4 regions of the Klebsiella sp. A52 genome follow, and region 3 is predicted to be linked to each of the others. Evidence: predicted binding sites of a transcription regulator. Region 3 holds the regulator's gene; each other region holds the start of a gene.
The links. The regulator Fur, encoded in region 3, represses iron uptake genes when iron is present. The targets are predictions, from matches to a motif close to ATAATAATGAGAACNACTATCAA.
Positions count from the first base shown of each region.

Region 1: sufA (Fe-S cluster assembly scaffold SufA) is a predicted target of Fur. The motif match lies at 5,178-5,200, and genes of this name have one in related genera.
Region 2: feoA (ferrous iron transporter A) is a predicted target of Fur. The motif match lies at 3,466-3,488, and genes of this name have one in related genera.
Region 4: KGA69_RS11400 (TonB-dependent receptor domain-containing protein) is a predicted target of Fur. The motif match lies at 2,866-2,888, and genes of this name have one in related genera.

Region 1 covers NZ_CP074437.1:4,271,426-4,279,024, forward strand. The annotation lists gene sufE (cysteine desulfuration protein SufE) at 1-32, opposite strand, end outside; gene sufS (cysteine desulfurase SufS) at 44-1,264, opposite strand; gene sufD (Fe-S cluster assembly protein SufD) at 1,261-2,532, opposite strand; gene sufC (Fe-S cluster assembly ATPase SufC) at 2,507-3,253, opposite strand; gene sufB (Fe-S cluster assembly protein SufB) at 3,270-4,757, opposite strand; gene sufA (Fe-S cluster assembly scaffold SufA) at 4,760-5,137, opposite strand; gene KGA69_RS20205 (small membrane protein) at 5,690-5,809, shown strand; gene KGA69_RS20210 (hypothetical protein) at 5,959-6,132, opposite strand; gene KGA69_RS20215 (MBL fold metallo-hydrolase) at 6,225-7,034, opposite strand; gene KGA69_RS20220 (hypothetical protein) at 7,212-7,599, shown strand, end outside.
Region 2 covers NZ_CP074437.1:1,729,956-1,737,554, forward strand. The annotation lists gene bioH (pimeloyl-ACP methyl ester esterase BioH) at 1-51, shown strand, start outside; gene KGA69_RS08025 (YdgH/BhsA/McbA-like domain containing protein) at 164-433, shown strand; gene feoC ([Fe-S]-dependent transcriptional repressor FeoC) at 534-770, opposite strand; gene feoB (Fe(2+) transporter permease subunit FeoB) at 783-3,101, opposite strand; gene feoA (ferrous iron transporter A) at 3,131-3,358, opposite strand; gene KGA69_RS08045 (Tex family protein) at 3,747-6,077, opposite strand; gene greB (transcription elongation factor GreB) at 6,178-6,651, opposite strand; gene KGA69_RS08055 (FadR/GntR family transcriptional regulator) at 6,737-7,495, opposite strand.
Region 3 covers NZ_CP074437.1:4,908,851-4,916,449, forward strand. The annotation lists gene pgm (phosphoglucomutase (alpha-D-glucose-1,6-bisphosphate-dependent)) at 1-34, opposite strand, end outside; gene seqA (replication initiation negative regulator SeqA) at 67-627, opposite strand; gene ybfF (esterase) at 857-1,630, shown strand; gene ybfE (LexA regulated protein) at 1,764-2,057, shown strand; gene fldA (flavodoxin FldA) at 2,207-2,737, shown strand; gene fur (ferric iron uptake transcriptional regulator) at 3,030-3,482, shown strand; gene tcuR (tricarballylate utilization LysR family transcriptional regulator TcuR) at 3,595-4,521, shown strand; gene tcuA (FAD-dependent tricarballylate dehydrogenase TcuA) at 4,618-6,021, shown strand; gene tcuB (tricarballylate utilization 4Fe-4S protein TcuB) at 6,008-7,147, shown strand; gene KGA69_RS23310 (MFS transporter) at 7,203-7,599, shown strand, end outside.
Region 4 covers NZ_CP074437.1:2,418,034-2,425,632, reverse strand. The annotation lists gene KGA69_RS11415 (AEC family transporter) at 1-623, shown strand, start outside; gene KGA69_RS11410 (thiamine pyrophosphate-requiring protein) at 659-2,368, shown strand; gene KGA69_RS11405 (Rdx family protein) at 2,384-2,677, opposite strand; gene KGA69_RS11400 (TonB-dependent receptor domain-containing protein) at 3,001-5,352, shown strand; gene KGA69_RS11395 (hemin-degrading factor) at 5,426-6,457, shown strand; gene KGA69_RS11390 (heme/hemin ABC transporter substrate-binding protein) at 6,454-7,272, shown strand; gene KGA69_RS11385 (FecCD family ABC transporter permease) at 7,272-7,599, shown strand, end outside.

The sequences.
Region 1 (7,599 bases), 640 kb from region 3:
AGCAATTTGTCTTTGTCTGGTAATGCCGCCATAGTCGCGTCCTTTAACCAAGTAATTTGTGGATCCGCTGTAGCCCGGCCACCAGCCGATCCACCTCTTCCATCGTATTGTACATCGCCAGCGATGCCCGGCACATCGCCGGAACCTGGTAGAACGCCATCAGCGGCATCGCGCAGTGGTGGCCGGTGCGCACCGCGATTCCGTAGTTATCGAGAAAACTGCCGACATCGTAGGCATGATGTTTCCCGAGGTTAAAAGCGATGACGCCCAACCGATGTTGCGGGCCGTACAGCGTCAAATCCGGCACCTTTTTCAGCTCCTCGAGAGCATAGCGCATCAGCGTCTGCTCATATTCGCCAATCTGCTCAAGCCCGATCTGGCTGACATAGTCCAGCGCCGCGCCGAGGCCAATAATTCCGCCGGTATTCGGCGTACCGGCTTCAAAGCGCCACGGCGCTTTCGCCCAGGTGGTGCCCTCCTTCAGGCTGACGGTGGCGATCATCGACCCGCCGCCTTCCCACGGCGGCATCTCCTGCAGCAACGCTTCTTTGGCGTACAACACGCCGATACCGGTCGGCCCGTAGAGCTTATGCGCCGAGAAGACGTAAAAATCGCAGTCCAGCGCCTGCACATCCACCGGGTGATGCATCACCGCCTGCGCGCCATCCACCAGCACCTTCGCGCCATGCTGATGCGCCAGCGGGATCAGCGCCGATAGCGGGTTTTCCGTCCCCAGCACGTTCGACACCTGGGTTATCGCCAGCAGCCGGGTACGGTCATCAAACAGGCCGGGGATAACGTCGAGCTGTAGGGTGCCATCCTGATTGAGGGGGATCACTCTTAGCTCGGCGCCGACGCGGGCACAGAGCATCTGCCACGGCACGATATTGGCGTGGTGTTCCATCTCGCTGACGATAATATTATCGCCAGCCCCGACGTTAGCCCCGCCCCAGCTATTGGCCACCAGATTGATGCCTTCGGTGGTACCGCGCACGAACACTAGCTCTTCCGGCGAACGGGCATTAAGGAAAGCGGCCGCCTGCTGGCGTACCTGCTCCATCCGCGCCGTCGCTTCGGCGCTCAGGGTATGGATACCACGATGGACGGCAGCGTAACCGTGGCGATAAAACTCGGCTTCGGCACTAATCACCGCTTCCGGTTTCTGCGCGCTGGCGGCGCTATCGAGATAAACCAGCGGCTGACCATTAACCTCGCGGCTCAGCACCGGGAAATCGGCACGCAGGCGTTCTACTGAAAATGTCATGCATCTCCTCCCGGCAGGCGCTTGCCAATGCGCGCCAACACCTGTTGTTTCAGCGCATCATCGCTAATAGCTTCAGTGAGCTCGGCAGCGAAGGCGTAAAGGATCATCTGCTGCGCCGCCTGTTGATCGATACCACGCGAGCGCAAATAAAACAGCTGTTCGTCATCAATGCGCCCGACGGTAGCGCCGTGGCTGCATTTGACGTCGTCGGCGTAAATTTCCAGCTGTGGTTTGGTATCGACTTCCGCCAGCCTTCCCAACAACAGATTGTTATTGGTCATCTGACCATCGGTTTTCAGCGCGTGTTTCGCGACGTTAATCAGACCATTAAACACCGCCCGCCCCTTATCGCTGACGATGGTTTTGTGTAGTTGACGGCTGTTGCAGTAGCCAACGCGGTGATCGAGCCAGGTGCGGCTGTCGCAGACCTCGTTTTTCACCGGCATCGCCAGCGAGTTAATACGCAGATTGCTGTTTTCACCAGCCAGACGGGTGCTGGTATGGTGTCGTAACACCGCGCCGCCCAGCAGGAAGCTGCTGCTGAAAGCCGAAGCATAGCGGCCAAGCAGCAGATCGTTATGGGCAAAGTGATAGCTTTGCCCATTTTCAAATGCCAGCTTGATATGCTGCAGATGGGCATTGTCGGCGACAGACATGGTCAGGCGTCCGCCGGTGAAATGCCGCTGCTCATCAAGGCTAGTATAGTGTTCGATGATGGTCGCCTGCGCCCCGCTCTCCAGCGCCAGATGATGACGATAGTGGGCAGTATTAAGCTCGTCGCCGGCCAGACCGCTGGTGATATGCATCAGCAGCAGCGGCTTTTCCGGGCGCTGGTTACGCTTCACGCTGATGCGAGTCACCGTCTGCGCCAGGCTTTCGGTGAGATGCAGAAACACTTCCGGCTGTACCGCTTCCGGCAGATGCTGGCGCTGGTTATCAACGCTGACGTCAAAACCGCTAGCGGCGAGATCGTCACTGAGCGCCGGGCTGAAGCGGCCATCGACAAACACCATCCGCCAGGCGTCGAGATTGAGCGCCAGCGCGTCGCGCTGCGCCACGCCGAGCGTCGCCGGGCTTGCAACAAAAGTGCCGCTTAGCAGCGTATCCAGCGGGGTGTATTTCCAGTTTTCATGTTTGCGCGTCGGCAGTCCCAGGCGCAACAGCTGCTGCAGATGCTGATTGGCCTGCGGCGTGCGCGCCTCGCCCTGTGCTTCAAACAGATGATGCCACTGCTGCAGCGCGTTACTGCTGTTCGCTAAGCCAGCCATAGCCCTGCTCCTCCAGTTGTTTAACCAGAGTAAAATCGCCTGACTTGACGATCCGCCCCTGATACAGCACGTGGACGTAATCCGGTTTGATGTAATCGAGGATACGCTGATAGTGGGTTACGATAATAAAGGCGCGTTTGCCGTCGCGCAGCGAGTTAACCCCCTCCGAGACAATCTTCAGGGCATCTATATCCAGCCCGGAATCCGATTCATCCAGGATACACAACTCAGGCTCAAGCACCGCCATTTGCAGAATATCGTTGCGTTTTTTCTCGCCGCCGGAGAAACCGACGTTCACCGAACGAGTTAGCAGATCTTCCGGCATCTTCAGCAGTTTGATCTTCTCTTCCATTAAATCCTGGAAATCGAAACGATCCAGCGCCTCCAGGCCGCGATAGCCGCGCACCGCATTGAGCGCGGTTTGCAGGAAAAATTGATTACTGACGCCGGGAATTTCCACCGGGTACTGAAAAGCCATAAAAATGCCTTCCCCGGCGCGATCCTCCGGGGCTAATTCGAGCAGGTTTTTGCCCTTAAACTCGACGCTGCCGCCGGTGACTTCGTAATCTTCCCGTCCGGCGAGAGTCGCCGAGAGCGTACTTTTCCCTGAGCCGTTAGGGCCCATGATCGCGTGCACTTCGCCGGGGCGCACCTCAAGGTTCAGCCCGCGCAGGATCTCTTTGTCTTCTACGGCGACTTGCAAATCTTTAATACTTAACATCTTTTTTCCTTAATTATCAGCCGACGCTATGTTCAAGGCTAATAGCCAGCAATTTTTGCGCTTCGACGGCGAACTCCAGGGGCAATTCTGAGAACACGTCTTTACAGAATCCATTGACGATCATCGAGATCGCATCATCTTCGCTAATGCCGCGCTGCAGACAGTAGAACAGCTGATCTTCGCCAATACGCGAGGTGGTGGCTTCGTGTTCCAGCTGGGCGCTGTTATTGCGGCATTCAACATAGGGGAAGGTATGCGCCCCGCAGTCCGGGCCGATCAGCATCGAATCGCACTGGGTGAAGTTACGGGCGTTAGTGGCGGTCGGCATAATTTTGACCAGCCCGCGATAGCTGTTCTGGCTGTGTCCGGCGGAGATCCCTTTTGAGATAATGGTCGAGCGGGTGTTCTTGCCGATATGAATCATTTTGGTCCCGGTATCCGCCTGCTGATGGCCGCTGGTCAGCGCCACCGAGAAGAATTCGCCGATCGAGTTATCGCCGCGCAGGATGCAGCTCGGGTATTTCCAGGTAATAGCCGAACCGGTTTCCGACTGGGTCCACGACATCTTGCTGTTTTCGCCTTCGCACAGCGCGCGCTTGGTGACGAAGTTAAGGATGCCGCCGGTATTGTTATCGCCGGGGAACCAATTCTGCACGGTGGAGTACTTCACTTCTGCATCTTTATGGATGATGACTTCCACCACCGCCGCGTGCAGCTGATAGCTGTCGCGTACCGGCGCCGAGCAGCCTTCGATATAGCTCACATAGCTACCTTCGTCGGCGACCAGAATCGTACGTTCAAACTGGCCGGTTTTCTCGGCGTTAATACGGAAATAGGTCGACAGTTCCATTGGGCAGCGCACGCCTTTCGGCACGTAGATAAAGGTGCCATCAGAGGCGACCGCGGCGTTCAGCGCGGCGAAAAAGTTGTCGTTGCCCGGCACTACGGTACCAAGGTACTTTTTCACCAGTTCTGGATGATCGTGAATCGCTTCGCCAAAGGAGCAGAAGATGATCCCCTGCTCCGCCAGCTTCTCGCGGTAGGTGGTCGCCACCGATACCGAGTCGAAAATGGCGTCCACCGCCACTTCTTTGCCTTCACGCACCGGTACGCCAAGCAGGTTAAAGGCTTCCTCGACTTCATTCGTCAGGAAGGTATTCGCCCCGGTTTGCTGTACCGCGCCGGGTTCCGAGGCGCAGGTGTCATCGCAGTTACCGCAGGATGGCGCCGAGTAGTAGCTGTAATCCTGATAATTGAGCTTATCGTAATGCGCTTTCAGCCAGTGCGGCTCTTCCATCTCCTGCCACGCCTTAAAAGCGTTGAGACGAAATTCGAGCATCCAATCCGGTTCATTACGACGCGCGGAAATCGCGCGAACCACCTCTTCGTTAATGCCTTTGGCCAGCTCATCGGTTTGTAGCTGAGTAAAGAAGCCTTCTTTATAGTTGAGCGGGCCGCCGGTCCAGCTTTTGACATCGTCAGTTGCTTCAGTATTTCGAGACATAGTTACTCCGCCTGCACCCCGAAGCTTTCGCCGCAGCCGCATTCGTGCTGCGCTTTCGGGTTATGAAACTTGAATATTTCATTTAAGCCTTCGCGAACATAATCCAGTTCGGTGCCATCAATAAACGGCATCGCCTGCAGCGGCGCAAACAGCTTCGCGCCGTCGCGCTCAAACAGCAGGTCGTCGTCCGCCGGTTCGGCAATCATCTCCAGCACGTAGCCAAAACCGGCGCAGCCGCTGGTTTTGATTCCCAGACGTAGCCCCTGCTTGTCCGGCTGTTTATGCATCAGTTCGCGGATATGGGCCGCCGCCGCGGGGGTCATCGTCAGCCCCTGCCAGTTAAAATCGTCGGGATTAAAGGTGCTTGTTTGTAATTCCATCGCTCTACCTCATCGATTGCCGCTATCGGGCCCTACCCTCATGTTAGTGATAATGATTATCACTTCAACCCTGCGGGAACAGGGGTATTCGGCCATTTCGCCCCTTTTTACGCTTTTCTATAAGCATAGACCCTGGTCGAGAGGTTATCAGGCCGCATTTTTTGCAATTAATAGATTGATAAATAATAAGTTATTAGGATAAGCGCGTAGATAAAGTGGCAATGAAGAAAGATGTATCGAAAATACCTATTTATTGAATAGGCAAAAGGCCCGTCTATGTGGTAGCCACAGGCAGCTTTCTTTTCAGCGCCAGGATTGAGAACGCTTGTGCCTTCAGGATGTCATCAAAGGGAAATAATAGTAATTAGCTATAGAAAATAGCGTTTCTGCCGCTGGAATTCGGAATTTAATGCCACCTCTATTATGAACCATCATTCGGTTATACTTTTTGTTATCTGACGCGTATTTTTTACTAGGATTTTTCCTGGTAGAGAGGTAGATTCTTCGCCATAACAATAAAATCGCCGATCTTCATTCCTGAGGATATCTCAAATGGAAAATTTATTTTTCGTTATTATTGTGATAATTCTTTTGTTACTTGCCGTTGCTGTTTTCATCTCCTATATCAAGGATCGAAAAAAACAAAAAAACACATTCAAAAAGAAATATTAATAACTCAAATATTATTCCCCACTTCTATCAAAAGACTTTCCATTATAATTTTCAATCATGCCCCGTCACAGGGGCATACAGACACAACAAGAAACGCCCCCCACGCTGACGCTCTTCGCCATGCCTTTAATGACTTTTCCATAGAATATTTATTGCACCACGGTAAGTGACTCGCTGGCGAAGAAAACAATGATATAAACCCCATTGTAAAAAACCGCTACAAGCAATGCCCAATGCAGACTATCGATTATCATTTTTGTGGTAAATAAACCAGAAACATTGACACAAAATAATAAGTGTCGCTCAAGACCAGAAATATTCATGGCCAATTCCTCATGAACTTTCGCCGGGCATATTACTGGTTCAAGAATACTTCCGATTCAGTTTTTTTCGTCCTAAAGAGAGCCCGGCATAACTAGACGCTATGTCTGGCCAAACATGCCACATACTTTTTCCCCGATTGACGTACGATTTCTTGGGCATTAACCAGAATTTCCCGCCCTTCAAACGCGCCGTAGATTTGACTAAACTTCACCCCGTCGAGACGTCGGAGGATATCACTCACCGTGGCAGCCGGCAGCGGCAGCATATTGGGATAACTCCACATGAAAGAAACGGCGTTAGCTCCCGGCGCAACCTGGACTATATCGCCGGATAATAGCAGGCCGTCGCCCTGCGCCCAGTGCAGGACGCAGCCACCAGCAAAATGCCCACCAAGGCGGATCAGACTGGCATCGGCCGTCAGTTGCAGACTATCGCCCTCCCAGAAGGTAATCCACGGGCTGTCGCGCATGACCCACTGGCGGTCATCCCCATGCAGATAGATTGGCGCCTTGAACTCCGCCGCCCAATCCTGCATACAACTGTAGTAATGCGGATGTGAGATAGCGATGGCCTTCAGGCCGCCCAGCGCGGAAACCAGCGTTTTTGTCGCCTCATCGAGGTTGGCGATGCAGTCCCACAGAATATTGCCCTGCGGCGTACGCAGCAGAAATGCACGCTGGTTAATGGCAAAACTGGGGATGGTGCGAATGCTAAAAAGCCCACTGTTATGCTGCTGCCACTTATTGTTATGCGATGCGGTAAGCTTATTTAACGTAATCCACTGCTGCCCGCCCACAGGAACAAATTGACGCTCGTCTTCGCAGATCGGGCAATGTTGTTGTGCAGGGCCTTCGCTAAATTCATAGGAGGTACCGCAAGCTTTGCAAAGCGTAATTGTCATATCTCCCTCTCTGTTCCATGATGCAATAACAAGCGTGCCACCACTTATTTTAACTATATGACAGATGGCGCGTGATGCAACGACCTACCGAGTTTGGTAGCGTTCTGCGTTTTTTATCGTTTGGCTTAACGGGCATAATCAACCGGCGGCAATAGATGAATGATGGACGGGGAAGGCATGCGCAAAATTTCAGCATTAATATTAATGGGGTTACTTACCGGCTGCTCGGTTAACGCGCCGCAAAGCGCGCAATACAATGCCGAATACTCCCAGCGCCAGGATATACGCACGCAGAACGTATATCGATTTAAGATCAAACCGCTTCAATCCAGCGGCGGAAAGTATTGGGGCGCGGATAATTTAACGCAGGTTTTTTACGTCAGTGATAAAAATGCCGCAACCGTTGAATTACGCTTCAACTACCCTACCGCAACGCTACAGGCCTCATCGTTAGACGGACAAGGGAAAGTAGTAAGCACTCAAACGTTCATCCTGTTAGCCGAATCCGCGGCGCCGCCATCGGGTTCGGACAAGAAGTACTTATACCTGACAAAAAGTGGCGAGT
Region 2 (7,599 bases), 1.9 Mb from region 3:
TTTTGTGAGCCTCTGATCGCGTTGAAAAAGCGGCTGAATAATTATTTTTAGCGCCGCGTGGTAAATCATCAGGATCGGGCAATACTTAGGTTGTTGCGGTGGTTGATTATTTCGTTTTTGCCGCCGCAAACTAACAATAACAACCTTATGGAGAGTAAAGGCTATGAAACTTGTTACAGGTATTGTTGCATCTCTGGTGATAGGCTCCCTCTCTTTTGGCGCGTTCGCGGCGAAAGAGATCCAGAAAGATGAAGTCGCGAAGATGAATCTGACCAAGGTCGGCAGCATCACGACTTCCCGTACCACGTCGCCGATGGACGCGAAGCGCGATCTGTCGAAGAAGGCGGATGAGTTGGGCGGTAAGTACTTCGTGGTGATTGCCGGCGAGAAGAACGAGAAGACGGTTCACGCGAACGCCGACGTGTATAAGTAAGCCCGATTTTCCCTGCCAGCGCTGCGCCTGGCAGGGTTCCAGTTCACCGTCGTCCGGTAGCCTGGATAAGGCGCAACGCGCCGCCATCAGACATGTCCCTTCAGCGCAAAGACCACCATTCCCGCAGGCAGGTTTTACCCTCCGGGCAGCTTTTACAGCTGCCGGAAAGGCAGCCATCGGCATCTTCGGTCATCTTGACCGCTTTCCCCATCGCTTCCAGGCGGCTTAACATGGCGTCGATCAGCGGCCGCGGCGTATGCAGGCGGGCGCTCAGCTGTGCGGCCTCCATGCGCCCCTGCAGGGCCAGCATATCGCGTACTTCGATTAACGATGCCATGATGATTGCTCCTTAATGGCAGTCGCCGGCCGGACTCTGGCAGCAGGACGTCGGGGTTTTACGCGTCGCCAGCAGGGAAACATCCACCCGGCTCCGCGCCCGACGCAGCAGGCCAAAGACCACGACGTTAAACAGAATCACCGCCAGAATACACACCAGGCTGTAGCGCGGGTGCTGGCTAAAGCTCACGGTCTGGTAGTAAAGCGTCGATAGCGAGTAGGCGATATTAAGCCCCCACAGCACCGAGAACATCATCCAACCGCGGCTGGATTCACGGGCAATCGCCCCCATCACGGAAATGCATGGAATATAGAGCAGGACGAAAATCAGGTAGCTGTACGCGGCGGCGGCGCTGCCGAATTTGCTGCCCATCACGCCCATGGCGCCGGTTTCCATTTCGCCATCGCCTTTGCTTGCTTCAATCGGGTTCGCCAGCACGCTCAGGCTAAAGGTGTCTTTCAGCCCCTGCCAGGTTTCATCGACGGCGGCCAACAGCTCGTCGCCAAGGCTAAACTCCTGTGGGTTAAACTCTTCATTCTGGATATCTTCCGCGGTGTAGAGGGTATTCAACGTACCGACCACCACTTCTTTCGCCATCGCGCCGGTAAACAGGCCGACGGTTGCCTGCCAGTTATCTTCGTGCACGCCAATCGGCTTAAACACTGGGGTAATCACCCGGCTGACCGAAGCCAGCGCCGAGTCGTTGATGTTATCGACCACTTTGCCGCTAAGCGAGAAGCTGTTCAGTGCGCTGAGGAAAATACTGACGATCACAATGACCTTACCGGCGCGCAGGACGAAGCCTTTCAGGCGCTGCCAGGTCTGGATAACCAGGCTCTTGATGTGCGGTACGTGATACACCGGCAGCTCCATCACGAACGGCGAGGCTTCGCCGCGCATAATGGTGTATTTGAGCATCAGGCCGGTAAGAATCGCCATCACGATGCCCAGTACGTACAGTGAGAAGACCGCCAGCGCGCCGTTCTGCCCGAAGAAGGCGGCGGCGAAGACCGCAAAAATCGCCAGTCGGGCGCCGCAGGACATAAACGGCGCCATCATGATGGTCATCAGCCGTTCACGCGGCGCATCCAGCGTACGGGCGCCCATAACGGAAGGCACGTTACAGCCGAAACCAACGATCAGCGGCACGAAGGATTTCCCCGGCAAACCTAACGCCTGCATCAGGCGGTCCATCACGAAGGCCGCGCGCGCCATATACCCGGAGTCCTCAAGGAAGGAGAGGAACAGGTACATCATGCCGATTTGCGGCACCAGCGGCAGCACGGTATTGATACCGCCGCCCAGCCCTTGCGCGAGGAACACGGTCAGCCAGTCCGGGAAGTGCAGGGTGTAGCCCAGCCACTGGATGCCGTGAATGAAGATAGCCACCGAACCGGCGTCGAAAATCGGCTGCAGGGCGCCGCCGATGTTGATAGCCAGCAGGAACATCAGGTACATCACGAACAGGAAGATCGGTAAGCCGAGGAAGCGGTTAAGGATAATTTTATCCATCGCCGTGGTGAAGCGGCTCGGCTCGGCGGTCAGGGTGTTACTGACGGCATCGCATACCGCGGCAATGCTTTGATAGCGGGCATCGGCGATATACAGCGCCGGATCGTCCATCTCGCCGCTCAGGTTGGCCAGCGCCAGATCGAGTTTGTCGGCGGCGTTGCCGGCGAAGGCGCGGCTATAAATATCGCCTTCCAGCATCTGCAGCCCCAGCCAGCGGCGTTGACGCAGCGGCATATCATCAGGCATCGCCTGCGCCAGCATATCGGCTTCGCGCTGCAGGGATTGCGGATAGTGCACCAGTTCCAGCGGCTGATTGTGTTCATGGCGGTCAAGCGCCATTTTCAGCGCTTCGATGCCGCGGCCGCGGGTGGAGACCAGCGGGATAACCGGGCAGCCGAGACGGGCCGCCAGCGCGTCGACGTCGATGCGGATTTGCTGTTTTTCGGCAATATCGAGCATGTTTAACGCGACGACGCAGGGAATACCCAGCTCCAGCAGCTGCAGGGTCAGATAGAGGTTACGTTCCAGGTTCGAGGCGTCGATGACGTTAATCAGCAGATCGGCATCGCCGCTAAGAATATAGTGACAGGCAATCTGTTCATCGAGCGACGTTTGCGAGGAGATGGTGGTCAGCGAATAGGTGCCCGGTAGGTCGACCAGGGTGACCTGGTGGTCGGTAGTGGCGAAGGCGCCTTCTTTGCGCTCAACGGTGACCCCCGCCCAGTTCCCCACCCGCTGGCGCGCGCCGGTTAGCTGATTGAATAACGTTGTTTTGCCGGAATTAGGATTACCAATTAAACCAACGGTTAATTTTTTCATTTTTCAGACTCTTAGTGCCGGGTCAGGTGTTATTGCGCAACCGCTTCCAGTTCAATTAACGCGAGGTCTTTTTTACGTAATACCAGGCTCACCCGCCGGGTCTCAATATGAATAGGATCGCCCAACGGCGCCACGCGCACGACATGAAACGAAGAGCCGGGCAACATTCCCAGGGAGAGCAGTTTCTGCCGATAAGCCGGGCTAATATCGCGGGAAAAACCGGTGATTTTCCACGCACTATCAGGAGTGAATTGCATAGGGCCTACTTGTTATCGCTAACCGAAAAGAGAATTTCCAGGCGCGGCTATAAAAGCGGCGCTGGGGACTATAGCCAACGAAGAAGAATAAAACTTAACTGATAACGATGATAATGAGAATGGTTTGTATCATCAATACATGACATGGATAATAAATGCGGTTTTCCGGGGAATTTGCTTATTTTTTGATATGACGCAAGAACGTTGCTGTAGCTAAAAATAAGGGAAAAATTAATTTATTCACTTAATGTTTAATAAAGGTTTCATTGGTTAACAGAATGAAACTTTATAAAGTTCGAACTTATTGAAAGGTTACTGGAATATATTAATCGAGGTTCAGGCATTAAAAAGCGGAAAATTGCCCCTCGTATTGAGGGGCAGGGAAAGATTAGCGTTTTTTGCCCATCGCGGCGGCCAGCGCATCCATCATCGCGCTGTTGCCGGCTGGCTGAGCATCGCGACCGCGCGGCTTCGCCGCTTTTGCCGCCGGGCGGTTACCCTGCGGGCGATCGTTGCCGCCGCCGCGGCGCGCGTTGCTGTCGCCCGGCTGTTCATCGAGTCGCATCGTTAACGCGATGCGTTTACGCGGCAGGTCGACTTCCATCACCTTCACTTTGACGATATCGCCCGCTTTGACCACGGTATGCGGGTCTTCAACGAACTTATTCGACAGCGAAGAGATATGGACCAGGCCATCCTGGTGCACGCCGATATCGACGAAGGCGCCAAAGTTGGTGACGTTGGTGACCGCGCCTTCCAGAATCATCCCCGGCAGCAGGTCGTTCATTGTCTCAACGCCGTCGGCGAACTGGGCGGTTTTAAACTCAGGGCGCGGATCGCGGCCCGGTTTTTCCAGCTCTTTGATGATATCGGATACCGTCGGCACGCCGAACTTATCATCGGTAAAATCAGAGGCTTTCAGGTTGCGCAGCTCGCTGCTGTTGCCCATTAGATCTTTCAGCGCCTGCTGGGTAGCGGCCAGAATACGCTCGACCACCGGGTAGGCTTCCGGGTGAACGGTTGAGGCGTCCAGCGGGTTGTCGCCGTGGTTAATGCGCAGGAAGCCGGCACACTGTTCAAAGGCTTTTGGCCCCAGACGGCTAACCTTCAGCAACTGCTGGCGGTTGAGGAACTGGCCGTTCTCGTCGCGCCAGGCGACGATATTCTGCGCCATCATGCGGGTCAGGCCGGCGACGCGTGTCAACAGCGCCACCGAGGCGGTGTTAAGGTCAACGCCGACGGCGTTAACGCAGTCTTCCACCACCGCATCCAGCTTACGCGCCAGCTGCGTCTGGCTAACGTCATGCTGATACTGACCGACGCCGATTGATTTCGGATCGATTTTCACCAGCTCGGCCAGCGGATCCTGCAGACGGCGGGCGATAGAGACCGCGCCGCGTAGGGAAACATCGAGGTCCGGGAACTCCTGCGCCGCCAGTTCGGAAGCCGAGTAGACCGACGCGCCGGCTTCGCTGACGATTACCTTCTGGGCGGTCACTTTCGGGAACTGTTTTTGCACGTCGAGGAAGAAACGCTCGGTCTCGCGGGAAGCGGTACCGTTGCCGATAGCCACCAGCTCAACGTTATGTTTCTCGCACAGCGCCGCCACCACGACGGCGGCTTTAGCCGCCTGGCCGGTATGCGGGTAGATGGTATCGGTGGCCACCAGTTTGCCGGTGCCGTCGACTACCGCCACTTTGACGCCGGTACGCAGGCCCGGATCGAGGCCCATGGTGGCGCGCAGGCCGGCAGGCGCGGCCATCAGCAGGTCATGGAGGTTACGGGCGAATACGTTAATCGCTTCGTCTTCCGCGCGTTCGCGCACGGTGCCCATTAATTCGGTTTCGAGGTGCATCAGCACCTTGATGCGCCAGGTCCAGCTGACGACGCCTTTGCGCCAGCTGTCCGCCGGGGCGTTGTTCAGGCGCAGGCCGAGATGATCGATAATGATCTGCTCGCAGTGGCTCTCTTTCGGCGGCTCGTCAAACTGCGGGTCGGCGTTGAGCGACAGCTGCAGCACGCCCTCATTGCGCCCGCGGAACATCGCCAGCGCGCGGTGTGACGGCACGGAAGCGATCGGTTCATGGTGGTCGAAGTAATCGCGGAATTTAGCGCCTTCTTCTTCCTTGCCGCTGACGACGCTGGCCACCAGATGGGCGTTTTTCCACAGATAATCACGTACTTTCGCCAGCAGGGCGGCGTCTTCCGCGAAGCGTTCCATCAGAATATAGCGCGCGCCGTCGAGAGCGGCTTTGCTATCCGCCACGCCTTTATCGGCATCGATATAGTTTGCCGCTTCGGTTTCCGGATCGTGGGAGGGCTCATTCCACAGCAGATCGGCCAGCGGTTCGAGACCGGCTTCAATGGCGATTTGCCCGCGGGTGCGGCGTTTGGGTTTGTACGGCAGGTAGAGATCTTCGAGCTCGGTTTTGCTGAGGGTGGCGTTGATGGCTTTTTCCAGCGCTTCGCTGAGCTTGCCCTGTTCGCCGATCGATTTGAGGATCGCCTGGCGGCGGTCTTCCAGTTCGCGCAGATACCCGAGGCGAGTTTCCAGATTACGCAGCTGCGTGTCATCCAGACCGCCGGTGACTTCCTTACGATAACGTGCAATAAACGGCACGGTGTTCCCTTCATCAAGCAGGCGAACGGCAGCTTCTACCTGTTCGGCTCTGGCCTGAAGTTCACCCGCAATAATGCGGCAGAGCGAATCATTCATCATCGGTTTTATTCATCATTAGGGTCAAAAATCAGGGGATAGTTATACGGGCTGCCAGGCTAAAATGCCAGCCGCGACCGGGTTCTCTCGGAATGTTCCGGCGCTATTTCACGTATTCAATTTCATTGACGTACCAGCTGGCTTCGCCCGCCGGGGTGTTAACGATAGCCAGGTCGCCCACCTCTTTCTTCAGTAAAGCGCGCGCCATTGGCGAATCGATAGAGATATAGTCTTTGCGGCCGAAGATTTCATCGTAGCCGACAATGCGAAAGCGCTTGGTATCACCATCGTCGTTCTCGATTTCCACCCACGCGCCGAAGAACACTTTGCCTTCCTGCTGCGGGGAATAATCGACGATTTTTAGATTTTCCAGACACTTGGTGAGATAACGCACCCGGCGGTCGATTTCGCGCAGGCGCTTTTTATTGTACTGATAATCGGCGTTTTCGCTGCGGTCGCCAAGACTCGCCGCCCAGGTCACTTTCTTGGTGACTTCCGGGCGCTCTGTACGCCACAAGTAATCCATCTCTTGCTTCAGTTTTTCATACCCTTCACGGGTGATCAGCGGCGTTTTCATCTGTGGTTCATCCAAAATAATCTCGTCCCGCCGTACCTTAACCAGCCGTTTCGGCAAGGTAAAGCGCCAGGCGCAGAAATCGCGGCTACTGGCGGCGGGTAAAAATGGTAATCACCTGATCAATATGATTTTTCATTGCTTTTTTTGCCGCACGTACGTCGTGGGCCTCAATGGCTTCAAGGATCGCGCGATGCTCCTGTTCCGAGCGATGTGGCATATCGTCCGGGGTGTAATGGCGCTGCAGCATGCGGAACATACTGCCGTAGCGGTGGCCGAGCAGGTGGCCGATGATAAACGCGTACGCCGGGTTGCCGCTGGCCTGAGCGATACGGATATGGAACAGGCGGTCGCCGGGATGGGTGGTTGAACCGGCACGGTTATCGCGACAGTTCTGTTCAAAGGCCTCGCGGATAGCGACCAGCTCCTCGGGGCTGGCATGGCGCGCCGCCAGCGCGGCGGTTTCCGGTTCGATTAACAGGCGCGCCTGCAGCAGGGAAAAGGGCGGAAGTTCGGCGTTAAAATCGAGGTCTATGTTGAGTTCGTCGTCGATCTCCGTCCACTGGTCGCGACCGGCCTGCGCCATCACCGGTTCTTTGGTGGCGGCGAGCGGCGTCTGCGATTTGACGATTACCCCGTTGCCGACGCGCACGTCCACCAGGCCAATCACCTCCAGCGCAATCAGCGCTTCGCGTACCGATGCGCGGCTGACGTTCAACTGCTGGGCTAAATCTCGCTCAGACGGGAGACGACTGCCGGGTGGAAATTCGTTGTTCTCAATTAATCGCTTGAGTTGGTCTGCTATCTGTCTGTAAATCCTTGGGTTTTCCAGTCTGGTAATCGGCATGTTTCACCTTTGCTCATGCGATAGACAGTGATAAAGCGCACAAATATTGGCCAGCACACTTGAGTGTTTGTTAGTCGAGTGTAATTAATTGGTTAACCAATGTG
Region 3 (7,599 bases):
GTGCCGGCTGACCCGCACGTTTATCGATTGCCATTGCCTGATCCTTCTGGTGCAAAGTTTAATTAACTAGATCGTGCCGCAAACCTTTTCAATCAGCTCCGCAGGGAACTGCATTGATTGCATGATGTGTTCGATCATGCTGCATTTACGGCCGGTATTAGTATTGGTGATAACCCACCACGGCGTACCAGGAACCTGTTTCGGTTTGGTCTGATTACCGCTTTTCAGCAGCGTCCGTGAATCTTCGGCGAAGTATACGCGGGTGCGCCCGTGCAGAGATTCAGTGGCTTCTGAAAAAGCCTTACTGTCTAACGAGTAAAGCGTAGTCAATACCAGCATGAAGCGGTTAACCGCGCGCTTTTGTTCAGCGTATTCGTCAGATAACAGCAGTTCGCGCATGGCGCGGACTTTATCTTTAACCGGGTTGGCCGGCTTCGCTTCGACGACTGGCGCCGCCGCAGGAGCAGCCGCCGGCGCGGCTTTCGCCGCAGGCGCGCCAGATGCAGGCTGAGAAACGGCGGTAAATTTCAGCATGCGCCGTAAAATGTCGGATGCGCTCTCGCCGATATGCAGAGTGTGGCTGGCAATATAGCGGTAGAGCTCATCATCAACTTCGATTGTTTTCATCTTAATCCAGTGCGATTTCTTTGTTTCTGAATACAAGTCGTCGGGATTAACTATCCTTTGTCTTTCACACTACTGCGCAAAAGGCATCAGATAGAGGACAAATCCCAACCGCGAATAGCGTCAAACCAGGATGGCGGTAAAACTCAGAATGCTTCCGGGTCTTGCAGCCTAATGGCAGAATGTCCAACATAATACCCTAACCCGACGGAGCGAAAAAAAGAACTTTGCCATGAAATTAAATAGCCGAGCGCAATCTGCACAAAACCCGCACAATAAATCCCCAATCGTCCTGGTACACGGCCTGTTCGGCAGCCTGGACAACCTTGGGATCCTCGCCCGCGATCTGGTCGCCGACTACGATATATTGCAGGTCGATATGCGCAACCACGGCTTATCGCCGCGTTCGCCGGAGATGACCTACCGCGCGATGGCGCAGGATCTGTTGGATACTCTTGACGATCATCAGATAGAGAAAGCGACCTTTATCGGCCATTCAATGGGCGGCAAAGCGGTGATGGCGCTGACCGCGCTGGCGCCGGATCGCATCGCCGGGCTGGTGGCGATTGATATTGCGCCAGTGGCTTATCACGTCCGCCGTCACGATGAGATCTTCGCGGCGATTAACGCCGTCAGCGAATCCGCCGCCAGCACCCGCCAGCAGGCGGCGCAGGTGATGCGCGAGCATATAAATGAAGAAGGCGTCATTCAGTTTCTGCTGAAATCCTTTGTCGACGGCGCGTGGCGCTTCAACGTGCCGGCGCTGTGGGATCAATACCCGCATATTGTCGGCTGGGAAACGGTGCCAGCCTGGCCGCACCCGGCGCAATTTATTCCCGGCGGCAACTCCCCTTATGTCACCGATGAATACCGCGACGCGCTGCTGGCGCAGTTCCCGCAGGCCCGCGCTCACGTCATTGCCGGCGCCGGACACTGGGTGCATGCGGAAAAACCCGAGGCGGTTTTACGCGCAATTCGCCGTTATCTGAGCACAATTGAAGCCTGAGTGGCTAAAAAACGCCCGACCGCGCGGCATAATGCCCGCGGTCGTTGGCGCGGCGGTTCGCCTGATGTATTATGGCGCGCTATCTGCGCCGGCTATAGCCCGGCAGCTTGTTTCCCCGAAGTCACTCTGAATCATGGCAAAAGAACAAACGGACCGAACGACATTAGATTTGTTCGCAAATGAGCGTCGCCCGGGTAGACCGAAAACCAATCCGCTTTCGCGCGATGAACAACTGCGCATCAACAAACGCAATCAGCTCAAACGCGATAAAGTTCGCGGCTTGAAGCGCGTTGAGTTGAAGCTCAACGCCGATGCGGTCGACGCGCTTAATGAGCTGGCGGAAGCCCGCAACATGAGCCGCAGCGATCTTATCGAAGAGATGCTGATGCACCAACTGGCCTGCCTGCGTAATCAGGGCGAAGTCTGAAAAACGCAAAAAAATCGCTTTCATGTAGCAGAGTGTGCACCAGGACGTTATTGCTGTTTCCGCGCCCTTCCCTGTTCTGCTATGATTGCCGTTAACTGTAGGCATAATGCCACTACCACATCATTAAGTTTCAAGAGGTTATTTTACTCATGGCAATCATCGGCATCTTTTTTGGCAGCGACACCGGCAACACCGAAAATATTGCAAAAATGATCCAAAAGCAGCTCGGTAAAGACGTTGCTGAAGTTCACGACATTGCCAAGAGCAGCAAAGAAGATCTGGAAAGCCACGATATTCTGCTGCTCGGCATCCCAACCTGGTACTACGGCGAAGCGCAGTGCGACTGGGACGACTTCTTCCCGACGCTGGAAGAGATCGACTTCAACGGTAAGCTGGTAGCCGTGTTTGGCTGCGGCGACCAGGAAGATTACGCAGAATACTTCTGCGATGCGCTGGGCACCATTCGTGACATCATTGAACCGCGCGGCGCAACCATCGTTGGCCACTGGCCGACCGCGGGCTACCACTTTGAAGCTTCTAAAGGCCTGGCAGACGACGATCACTTCGTAGGTCTGGCGATTGATGAAGACCGTCAGCCGGAACTGACCAACGAGCGCGTTGAGAAGTGGGTGAAGCAGATTTCCGAAGAGCTGCATCTGGAAGAAATCAAAAACGCCTAAGAATCAAACAGCGCAGCTATTAAGCTGCGCTGAATTAATAGATAAAAGCAATCAAACTAATAGCTACAAGTTTTTAACTTTTCATCACATATCTGTACAATGTCCTCTGATTCCACGAGGTCACGTGACACAGTTTGTAGCTGGTAATTCGTTTTTGACAGCTTACAAGGCGCGATGGTTGCAGTTTTCATTTCAGAGTTGCAGCTCTATAATGAGACGCATTACATCGGGTGATTCTCTGTATTGCTTCCCTTTGAAGGAAGCCGATCTTTAGCAACAGGACAGATTCCGCATGACTGACAACAATATCGCATTAAAGAAGGCTGGCCTGAAAGTCACACTTCCCCGACTGAAAATTCTGGAAGTGTTGCAGGAACCGGATAACCATCACGTCAGTGCGGAAGATTTATATAAACGCCTGATCGATATGGGTGAAGAGATTGGTCTGGCTACCGTTTACCGCGTGCTGAACCAGTTCGACGATGCAGGCATCGTGACTCGTCACAACTTCGAAGGCGGTAAATCCGTATTCGAGCTGACTCAGCAGCACCACCACGATCACCTGATTTGCCTCGATTGCGGCAAAGTGATCGAGTTCAGCGATGATTCTATCGAATCCCGCCAACGTGAAATTGCTGCGCAACACGGCATCCGCTTAACCAACCACAGCCTGTACCTGTACGGCCACTGTGCGGAAGGCGACTGCCGCGAAGATGAACATGCCCACGATGCGGTGAATAAATAATTTCCCGTCTCGTTTGTTGTAAAAAGCCAACCTCAAGGTTGGCTTTTTTATGGGCGAAATCCACCGGCATGCGTATTCTGTCAGAGCATAACGCCTTGTACGGAGAGTCAATATGGAGCTGCGCCAGCTACGCTATTTTGTCCGCATTGTGGAAACCGGCAGTATGGGCCGCGCCGCGCTCGATCTGAATATTGGCGTCTCTGCGCTCAGCCAGCAAATGGCGCGTCTGGAAAATGAACTCGCTATCCGCCTGCTGCAACGGACTTCGCGCGGCGTAATGCCCACCAGCGCCGGCCTCGCCTTTTACTCGCAGGCGCAACTGGCGCTGCGCCATGCTGACGATGCCATTCTCGCCGCGCGTGAAGCGCGCCTTTCCGGTCACGTCAGCGTCGGTATGGCGCCGAGCACCGCTTCTGTACTGGGCGTACCTTTTATCAACGCCATGCGCGAAAGCTACGCCGACGTCCGCCTGCACCTGGTGGAGAGCCTCTCCGGCAATCTGGAACGGATGATCAACACCCGCCAGCTCGATTTAGCCATCGTTTTCCAGAAAGAGAAGATCCTGCGCTGGAGCGCCCGACCCATTCTTGAGGAACGTCTGTTCCTGATTGGCGCCCATGACGTGCTGGCGCCGCTGCCCGGCGATAGCATCTCCCCGAACCAACTGGCCGCCATCCCGCTGATTATGCCAAGCCAGGGGCATGGCCTGCGCGGCAGGCTGGACGCTATTTGCCAGGAGCACGCCATCAACGTTGACGTGGTGGCTGAAATCGATGGCCTGGCCCTGCTGATGCGCGCCGTTCGTGACGGGCTCGGCGCCACGCTGCAGCCGGGCGCGGCGATTTCTCATCTCGACAGCCAGGCGCTAAGAGTGATCGGCGTCGATAATCCGGTACTTAGCCGACCGAATTTTCTGGTCAGTCTTTCCGATGACGAACTCACCCCGGCAGGCCTTGCGGCACGGGTAATGCTGGCAAAAGTCATGCGCCAGCTAGTTGAATCCGGCAACTGGCCGGGCGCCAGTCTTTACACACACTAAACCCCCCTTTAGCTTTACGCCATAGCGCCTGCCGCCCCTGCACCTTACATTTCCATTACAAATTTAACAATTAGTCAAAGCGTAATGGAGCCGATAATGGTGGATGTACTGGTGATTGGCGGCGGCAACGCCGCGTTATGCGCCGCCTTAACCGCCCGGGAAGCAGGCGCATCCGTACTGCTGCTGGAAGCCGCGCCGCGGGAATGGCGGGGCGGTAACTCTCAGCACACGCGTAATCTGCGTTGTATGCACGATGCGCCGCAGGATGTCTTAGTCGACAGCTATCCGGAAGAAGAATACTGGCAGGATCTGCTGCGCGTTACCGACGGCAATACCAACGAAGCGCTGGCCCGTCTGGTGATCCGCACCTCGTCGCACTGTCGGGACTGGATGCGCCGCCATGGCGTTAACTTTCAACCGCCGTTATCCGGCGCCCTGCACGTCGCCCGCACTAACGCCTTTTTTATGGGCGGCGGCAAAGCCCTGGTCAATGCCTATTACCGCAGCGCCGAACAGATGGGCGTACAGATCCGCTATAACACCCCGGTACAGGCGCTTGAATTACGTGATGGCGAATTCGTCGCCGCGCTGGCAGGCACTGAGCGGATCGCCGCTAAAACCTGCGTGCTCGCCGCCGGCGGTTTTGAATCTAACCGCGAGTGGCTGCGCGAAGCCTGGGGGCAAAATGAGCGCGGCGAATGGCCTGCAGACAACTTTCTCATCCGCGGCACCCGTTTTAATCAGGGAGTGCTGCTCAAATTTATGATCGATGCCGGGGCCGATATCATCGGCGATCCTTCACAGTCGCACTGCGTCGCCATTGACGCCCGGGCGCCGCTCTATGACGGCGGCATCTGTACCCGCGTCGACTGCGTGTCGCTGGGGGTGGTGGTGAACCGCGATGCCGAGCGCTTTTATGATGAAGGGGAAGATTTCTGGCCCAAACGTTACGCCATCTGGGGCCGTCTGGTCGCCCACCAGCCGGGGCAAATCGGCTATTCGATCATCGACAGCAAAGCCGTTGGACAATTTATGCCGCCGGTATTTCCGGGCGCCCAGGCCAATACCATCGCAGAACTGGCGCGCCAATTGGGGCTGGACGGCGAACGTTTGTCACAGACCATCGCCAGCTACAATGCCGCCTGTACGCCAGGCCAGTTCGACCATACCCGTCTTGATAACTGCACCACCTCCGGCCTGACGCCGCCGAAGACCCACTGGGCGCGGCCTATCGATACGCCGCCTTATTATGGTTATGCCCTGCGTCCAGGGATCACCTTCACCTACCTCGGGCTGTACGTCAATCAACACGCCGCCGTCCACTTTGCCGGTAAGCCGAGCCGCAACCTGTTTGTCGCCGGCGAAATGATGGCCGGCAACGTACTGGGCAAAGGCTATACCGCCGGCGTAGGCATGTCGATTGGCACCACATTCGGCCGCATTGCCGGTCAGCAAGCCGCCCTGGCGGCACAGCAGGAGAAACATCATGAAGTCGCTTGAAAAGCTGATCATCGAGGCGCAAATCATCACCGAGCCGGAAGCGGAAGTCGAACGGGTGATGCAGGTCTGTAACGCCTGCCGCTATTGCGAAGGCTTTTGCGCCGTATTTCCGGCCATGACCCAGCGTCTGGAATTTGGCAAGGCGGATATTAACTATCTGGCGAACCTGTGCCACAACTGCGGCGCCTGCCTGCACGCCTGCCAGTATGCCCCGCCGCACGAGTTTGCGATTAATGTTCCCAAAGCGATGGCGGAAGTGCGGCTGGAAACCTATCAACATTACGCCCGGCCCGCCGCTTTCGGCAGTTTATATCGCCGTGCGGGGATCGCCACGGTGCTGGCGCTGGTCGCGGGTCTTGTCCTGTTTCTACTGTTGGCGCTGGGGCTCAAAGGCTCTCTGTTGCACCCGCCGCTGGCCGGTGATTTCTACCAGATTTTCCCGCATAACCTGCTGGCGTGGATGTTCGGTTCGGTTTTCATCGTAGCTATCGGATTGCTGATGAGCGGGGTGATTCGTTTCTGGCGCGAGATCTCGCCGGGCCAACCGCAGGCTGGCGATATCGCCAGGGCCTCACATGATGCGCTGACGTTGAAATATCTCGACGGCGGACACGGTAAAGGCTGTAACGAGGCCGATGACGCCTTCACCCTGATGCGCCGCCGTTTTCACCACTTCACTTTCTACGGTTTCATGCTCTGTTTCGCCGCCACGGTTGTGGCCACGGGCTATCACTATCTCGCCGGTTGGGAGGCGCCCTACCCGTTCTTTAGCGTACCGGTACTGCTGGGCACGCTCGGCGGCATCGGGCTGCTGGTAGGCCCTGCGGGTTTGCTATGGCTGAATCTGCGCCGCTCGCCGCTGCACGGCGACGCGCGGCAAAAACCGATGGATCGCGCTTTTATCCTGCTGTTGCTACTGACCAGTTTTACCGGGCTCGCGCTACTGGCGGGCCGGGACACCTCGTGGATGGGCATTCTGCTCGCTATCCATCTCGGGGTGGTGATGGCGCTGTTTTTAACGCTGCCTTACGGAAAATTTGCCCACGGATTTTATCGCTGTGCGGCGTTACTCAAGTGGGCGATTGAGAAGCGGCGCGGAAAACAGGCGGCAGTCGCAGGCGACTAACCCGCTCCCTCTTACCTCTATAACAACAAGATAAAGACAATGGAGAGCAAACCCTATGACCCAACCAACCTCGCGCGCCGGTACCTTCGGCGCAATTCTCCGCGTAACCAGCGGTAATTTTCTCGAGCAATTCGACTTCTTTCTGTTTGGTTTCTACGCCACCTATATCGCCAGAACCTTCTTTCCGGCAGAGAGCGAGTTCGCGGCGTTGATGCTCACCTTTGCCGTGTTTGGCTCCGGCTTCCTGATGCGCCCCATCGGCGCGGTGGTATTAGGGGCTTATATTGACAGGATCGGTCGCCGCAAAGGGCTGATGGTCACCCTGGCGATTATGGGCTGCGGCACGTTACTGATTGCGCTGGTGCCGGGCTACCAAACCATCGGCGTGCTGGCGCCGGTGCTGGTCTTAATTGGCCGTTTGCTGCAAGGGTTCTCGGCCGGGGTCGAGCTCG
Region 4 (7,599 bases), 2.5 Mb from region 3:
CCATCGGCTCGCCGGCCGTTCCCTTCATTGGCACCTCGGTACTGGCTTTTTTATTCGGCACCGTCAGCGCCTCATTAATTACTGTTTCCAGTATTACGCAAAATGTCTTCCAGCTTCCGCTGGTGATGATTCTGATGTCCGTTGCAACGGGGGATAAAAGCCAGAATATCTCTTTTACCACGCGGGTGATCAACGCCATCAAGCAGCCGGTGGTATGGTCGCCGGTTGTCGCGCTGATATTAGTATTAATGGATATTCATATTCCTGAAACCGTATCAATGTCGCTAGGCCTGCTGGGTAAGGCCTCCGGTGGACTGGCGCTGTTTGCCGCAGGCATCGTGCTTTATACTCGCAGCATTGTCATCACCTCAGCCACTATTATTACCGTCATCGCTCGTAATATTCTGGTGCCCGGCGCCTGCTACCTCATTTTGTTAAAAATGGGTTTCAGCATGGAGCAAATAAAACAAGTGGTATTAACGATGGCGATTCCTGTGGGTTCGATCGCCATTATTATCGCCATGCAATATAAGTCCGGCGAGCAAGAAATGGCCTCGACCATGGCGCTAAGTATTATTACTTCCATCATTACGATGGGCGCATTTATTTTCCTGACCTTTTAATCACGGCGATAACATCGCGTTAATCCGGAGAGAATATGACTTCTATCACTGTATCGGCCGCTGAATTATTACTGCACCGGCTTCAGGCCCTCGACGTGGCCTATATTTTTATTAATTCGGGTACCGATTATCCCCCGGTTATTGAAGCGTGGGCCAAAATGCGCGCCACGGGACAACAGGTACCGGAGCTGGTGATATGTCCCCACGAGAACGCCGCCATCGGCATGGCCCACGGCTATTATCTCGGGAGCGGGAAAGTGCAGGCCGTCATGGTCCACACCAACGTAGGCCTGGCCAATGCCGCCTGCGGCGTTATCAATCTGGCCAACAGCAATATTCCGGTGCTGATTTTTGGCGGACGCACGCCGATTAGCGAGCATTCACACTTTGGTTGTCGCAACACGCCGATTGGCTACGGCCAGGAGATGCGCGATCAGGCGGCGCTCATTCGTGAGTCGGTGAAATGGGACTTCGAATTACGCATTGCCGATCAGGTCGGCGAGCATGTTGACAGAGCATGGGCGATAGCCCGTTCATTGCCAAAGGGGCCGGTGTATTTGAGCCTGCCCCGCGAGCCGCTATGCGAAACGTTCACCATCGATGAACAAGCGCTTTATGCCTCCCCCACCCAGCAGCCGGTCCGCTATGCGCCAACGCGGGCGGATATTGCCAGCGCCGCCGATGCGATAGCCAATGCCAGACAGCCGGTCATCTTCGCCCAGCGCGGCGCAAGAACGTCTGGTGGCTTTGCGCGGCTCAATACCCTGGTTAAGGAGTGGGCTATTCCGGTGGTGGAATACTGGGGTACTGAAGTCACCCTTAGCAGCGACAATCCTATGCTGGCCGGCAGCGATCCCAAAGGCTGGCTTTCCGCTGCCGACGTCATCATCATTATCGACTCACAGGCCCCGTGGATCATCGAAGAAAGCCGCTGCAACGAAAGCTGTAAGGTGATCCAGATCGGCCCCGATCCGCTTTTTTCCCGCTACCCCGTCCGCGGCTATCGCGCCGATATCAATCTGGCCGGAGAAACCGACGAGGTATTCGAACTTTTACAAGAGGCGCTCCAGCCGCTTGTGGCGGCGAAGCAACAGCAGGTGGCTGAACGTGAAAAGCATGTGCTTAGCCTGATACAACACGCGAAGGACCAACGTGAAGCCCTCCTCCACGCCGGCCAAAAAGGAGCGATTGGCAAACCCTGGCTGAGCTATTGCCTGGGTCAGCTTGCCAACCAACACCAGGGGAAGATCGTCTCCGAACTGACAACAATGCCGCAGTTTGCCGGCCTGACTCAGGCGGACAGTTATTACCAGGAAGCGCTGGCGGGCGGTCTGGGTGAAGCGTTGCCCATCGCCTTGGGGCTGCAGCTCGCCCGGCGGGGTGAGCTTATCATCGCCGCCGTGGGCGACGGCTCCTATCTCTTTGCCAATCCGGCGGTGTGCCACCACATCGCGGAAGTGATGAAGCTCCCCGTGCTGGTGGTGGTCGGCAACAATGGCGGCTGGGGAGCGGTGGCGGGCGGCACCCGGGCGCTCTATCCCGACGGCTATGCCGCTAAAATGAACGCTATCCCGGCCACCGCGTTCTCGTCGTCGCCAGATTTCGCCGCCCTCGCCGCCTCCAGCCGCGCGGCTGCGCTGACAGTTTCGTTGGCGGAAGATCTCCCCGGCGTACTGGAAGAGGCGGTATCCATTATCCGCACCCGCCGACAAAGCGTGCTGGTCAACGTTGAGCTAGGACGTTAATCACAGCCAGCCGTTTTAGACCTGCTTCCCGGCATTATCCACATGCCCCAGCGCTTTTTCCGGGAAGCAGACGTCTCTCACCCGCCGTTTCAGCTCGGCCGCATCCGGAAAACCGCCGTCCTGCTTGCGCTCCCAGATGAGCGCCTCATCGACGCTCACCGTAAAAATGCCGCCGGTACCGGGCACCAGCGTGACCGAAGCGATATCGGTACTAAAGGTATGCAGCAGCTCCTGGGCCATCCAGCTGGCGCGCAGCATCCAGTTGCATTGGGAACAGTAGGTTATGGTAACCGCCGCTTTATGAGTCATGTTGTGTTGCTCCCGTCCGAAGGAATGTAAACAAAATGCAGAATATACCCGTCAGACTGCAAGTTGCATGTGCGTTGGCTTCCTCGCTCACCCCAGTCACTTATTTGAGTAAGCTCCAGGGGATTCTCTGCGTCGCCGCCTGCCTGCAACTCGAATTATTTAGGGTATAGGTAAATATTTTGTTGCAAACGATAATACCTATCATTACCATTCGCAATTACTAAATCAGGAATACCACTGTCCGCCAGGGAAAACACGGACCAACCTGCACTCTGGAAGTAACGCGTGAGCCGATACTAATAATTATCAAGGCGTGGCTACTAATGTACAAATCGACTCAATCAGCAGCATGGCGTAAGAAAAGCCTGCTGGCGACTTCTCTGCTCGCAGCAATCGCGCAGAATGCCGCTATCGCGGCCGTGACCCAGGATAACACGACGGATAGCGCGGAACAGATGGTGGTGACCGCCCCGGCCCCACAGCTGAAAGCCGGCAGCGAGCACGCGGTGAGCGCGCAGGAACTGCAGGACAAAGGCGCCAACGACTTCGGCTCAATCATGCGTTATGAACCCCTCATCAGCGCCACCGGCGCCAGCGGCGGTTCCGGCAACGGTAAAAGCGGTTTCGATCGCGGCGGCTATACCGGCTACAACATCCGCGGTCTTGAAAGCAACCGCGTCGGCATCGATGTTGACGGCATTGCCCAGCCGAACGCCACCGGCCGCGGCTACGTTGGCCGTTCCGGCCTCAACACCTTTGGCATTGGCCGCGATTATATCGACCCCTATATGTACGGCAGCGTGGATATTCAGTCGGGAGCCACCTCAACCGAGACCGCTAACAGCTCAATCGGCGGCAACGTCTCCTTCCGCCCGAAATCGGCGGATGACTATCTGCGCCCGGGCAAAACCAGCGCCTTTGGCTATCAGAGCGGCTACGACTCTTCCGACCGCAGTTGGCATAACGGCGTCACCGTCGCCGGCGGCGATGAAACGCTGCGCGGCATTTTCGTCTACAGCCGCCGCGATGGCCAGGAAACCGAGAACAACAGCGGTACCGTCGACGCTTACCCGGCAAACTGGCACTCTGACGCGTTTATGGCCTCCGGCATCTGGCAGCCGAACGATGAACATAAGTTCACCAGCACCTTCGACTACTATCACAAGACCAACCACAGCCACTTCGATTCGTGGGACTCCAGCGGTAACAGCGTGATCGGTACCGCCAACCAGACCAACCAGACGCGGCGCTGGGGGTTGAGCCTGAAGGACGACTGGACGCCGATGAACGATTACATCGACAGCGTCTCGACCAAGGTTTACTACCAGCATACCGAGGCTCACGACTGGACCTGGATGCCGGATAGCGTCACCCGCAAAATGCAGACGGTCAATTCCGACTACGATACCGATACCTGGGGCCTGCAGACCGCGCTCGCGAAAAGCATCGGCCGTCACGACCTGAGCGCCGGTTTTAATGCCAGCACGACCAAAACCCAGCGGCCGTTTAGCCAGTCGCCGATCCCCAGCGTCTACAGCGAAATTATGCAGCCGGAAGCAGACAGCCGCAGCTACACCCTCGGCGGCTACGTGCAGGATAAGATCAACTTCGATCTCGATAGCCACAATTTCGCGATTATTCCCGGCGTACGCGTGACGCATCAGTCGACTAAACCGGAAGATCTGTCCGATCTTAGCGCCAACAGCAGCGTGCTCACCGAATCGTCGGTGGCGAATCTGTATGGTAAAAACAGCGATACCCAAGTGCTGCCGTCACTGGCGTTCCAGTACGACATTACGCCGCGGCTGATGACCTATCTGCAGTACCAGCGCGGCGCGCAGTTCCCGAATGCCAGCCAGCTGTATGGTTCGTGGAACCTGGGCTCCAGCTATGCCGGCAGCCAGCAGTACGCGCTAATCGGCAACAACGATCTGAAAACCGAGACCAGCGACAATATCGAATGGGGTATCAAGGGCGAAGTCACCGAAGGCATCACCGTGCGTACCGCGCTGTTCTACAACAGCTATAAGAACTTTATCGCCTATACGCGTTATTCGCGCGCCAACAATCCGGGCAAATTCACTAACGTCCCGTCGAATATTTACACCATTTATCAAGCGGAAAACCGCGATAAAGCCTATATCTACGGCGGCGAGATCAGCACTAAGTTTAACTTCGGCACCTGGTTTGAGCAGGTCGATGGCCTGAGCGCCACCCTCGCCTGGGGCTATAGCGAAGGGAAATCGAAATCCAGCTACTACGGCGATAAATACGTCGACCTCGACAGCGTCGCGCCGATGAAAGCGATCGTCGGCGTGGCGTGGGACGATCCGGCTAAGCGCTACGGTACGGCGCTGACCGCCACCTTTGTTAAGGGCAAACAGGCCACCGCCACCAGCCGCGAGAGCTACAACAACACCGGCTCCGCCATCGCCGACTCCAGCACCGAATATATGCGCGTGCCGGGCTACGGCATGCTGGACTGGACCGCTTACTGGCAGGTGGCGAAGAACGTTCGTCTCAACGGCGGGGTTTACAACATTACCGACCGTAAATACTGGGATTACCTGAGCAGCCGCAACATCGAGACCAGTACTAATCAGGATGCCAACGATAAAGCGCTGGCTGTGATGCCCGGAAGGACCTGGCAACTGGGCGTGAATATCGATTTCTGATCGCCCGAATAATAACAAACCTGCACCCCGGCCCGCGGGCCGGGGATATTCATCGTAGAGAAGGATGTGGATTATGCAAAACGCACACGACGATCTGTGGCAGCGCTACCAGGCCACCAAAGCCCGCTCCACCGCCAAATATGCCCGCGACATCGCCGCAGAGATGGGAATTAGCGAAGCCGAATTAACCGCCGCGCGCGTTGGTCACGATGCCGTGCGTCTACACGACGACGTACGGGCGATTATCGCCGCCCTGGAGAGCGTCGGCGAAACCAAATGCATCTGCCGCAACGAATACGCGGTGCACGAGCAGGTCGGCGAATTTACCCATCAACACCTGAGCGGCCACGCCGGGCTGGTGCTCAACCCGCGGGCGCTCGACCTGCGCCTGTTCCTCAGCCAGTGGTCGAGCGTGTTCCACCTCAACGATAACGGCCGCCAGAGCATCCAGTTCTTCGACCCGCACGGCGACGCCCTGCTTAAGGTCTATGCCACCGGGCAAACCGATATGGCGGCATGGCAAACGCTGGTAGACAAATTCAGCGAGACGGCGCCCGGCGCGCTGACGATTCGCCCGGCCGATCGCGTGAAGTACGCCGACGCCGCCGACGCCGCGGCGCTGGAAAACGAGTGGCGCGCGATGACCGATGTGCACCAGTTCTTCGGTCTGCTGCGTAAACACAATCTTTCCCGTCAGCAGGCCTTCCGCCTGGTGAGCGACGATCTGGCCTGCCGCATCGACAATAATGCGCTGCCGGGACTGCTGGAAACGGTGCGCCAGGACGGCAATGAAATCATGATCTTCGTCGGCAACCGCGGCTGCGTGCAGATCTTCACCGGCGCGCTGGAAAAGCTGGCGCCGATGCGCGGCTGGATCAACATCTTCAACAGCGCCTTCACCCTACATCTGCGCGAAGACAGCGTGGATGAAATCTGGGTCACCCGTAAACCGACCTCCGATGGCCACGTGACCAGCGTCGAACTGTTTGCCAAAGACGGTACGCAAATCGCTCAACTGTACGGCCAGCGCAGCGAAGGCCACCCGGAGCAAGAACAGTGGCGCGCGCAGGTGGCGCGTCTGTGTGCGGAAGGGCAGCCGGCATGAAACGTTGGGGAATACTGCTTGCCGCACTGCCGCTGTTCGCCAGCGCGGCCGCCGAACGGGTGATTTCCCTCGGCGGCGACGTTACCGAAATCGTCTACGCGCTGAACGCCGGGCAGCAACTGGTGGCGAAGGACAGCACCAGCACCTGGCCTGCCGCCGCGCAAAAGCTACCGGACGTCGGCTATCTACGGCAATTAAGCGCCGAGGGGATCCTCTCCTTACGCCCGCAACTGGTACTGGCCAGCGCGCAGGCGCAGCCGTCGCTGGTGCTGCAGAAAGTGCAGGAAAACCAGGTTAAGGTCGTCAACGTGCCGGGCGGCGATAACCTTGCCGCTATCGATAACAAAATCGCCGTTATCGCCGAAGCGTTAGGTAAAACTCCGGCTGGCGACGTGCTGCGCCAGCAGATCCGGCAGCAGATAGCCGCCCTTCCCACGCGCCCTATCGCCAAACGGGTACTGTTTATCCTCAGCCACGGCGGGATGAATACCATGGTGGCCGGGCAGCACACCGCCGCCGATGGCGCGATTCGCGCCGCCGGGCTGCAAAATGCGATGCAGGGTTTCGACCATTATCGCGCGATGTCGCAGGAAGGGGTGGCCGCAAGCCAGGCGGATCTGGTGGTGATTTCCGCCGATGGCCTCAAAGGGATGGGTGGCGAAAGCGGGCTATGGAAACTGCCCGGTCTGGCGCAAACGCCGGCAGGCCGCCATAAACAGCTACTGGCGATCGACGATATGTCCCTGCTCGGCTTCGGCCCGCGTACGCCGCAGGCGATCCTCGAACTGCGGCAAAAAGCGGAGCAGTCACCCTGATGCGCCCTGCCCTCGTTCGCCATCTGCTGTTGATGACGCTGCTGCTGGTCGTATTGACGCTCTACGCGACCACCCTCGGCGCAATGCGATTGCCATTGATCAACCTGCTACCCTCCGGCGATGAAATCCTGCGCCATATCTGGCTGACGATCCGTCTGCCGCGAGTGCTGCTGGCGCTGCTGGTCGGCGCCGCGCTGGCCCTGTCCGGCTGCGTGATGCAGGGGCTGTTTCGCAACCCGCTCGCCGATCCAGGTCTGCTGGGTATCAGCAGCGGCGCGGCGCTGGCGGTGGCCTGCTGGCTGGTGCTGCCGCTCAGCGTGCCGGCGC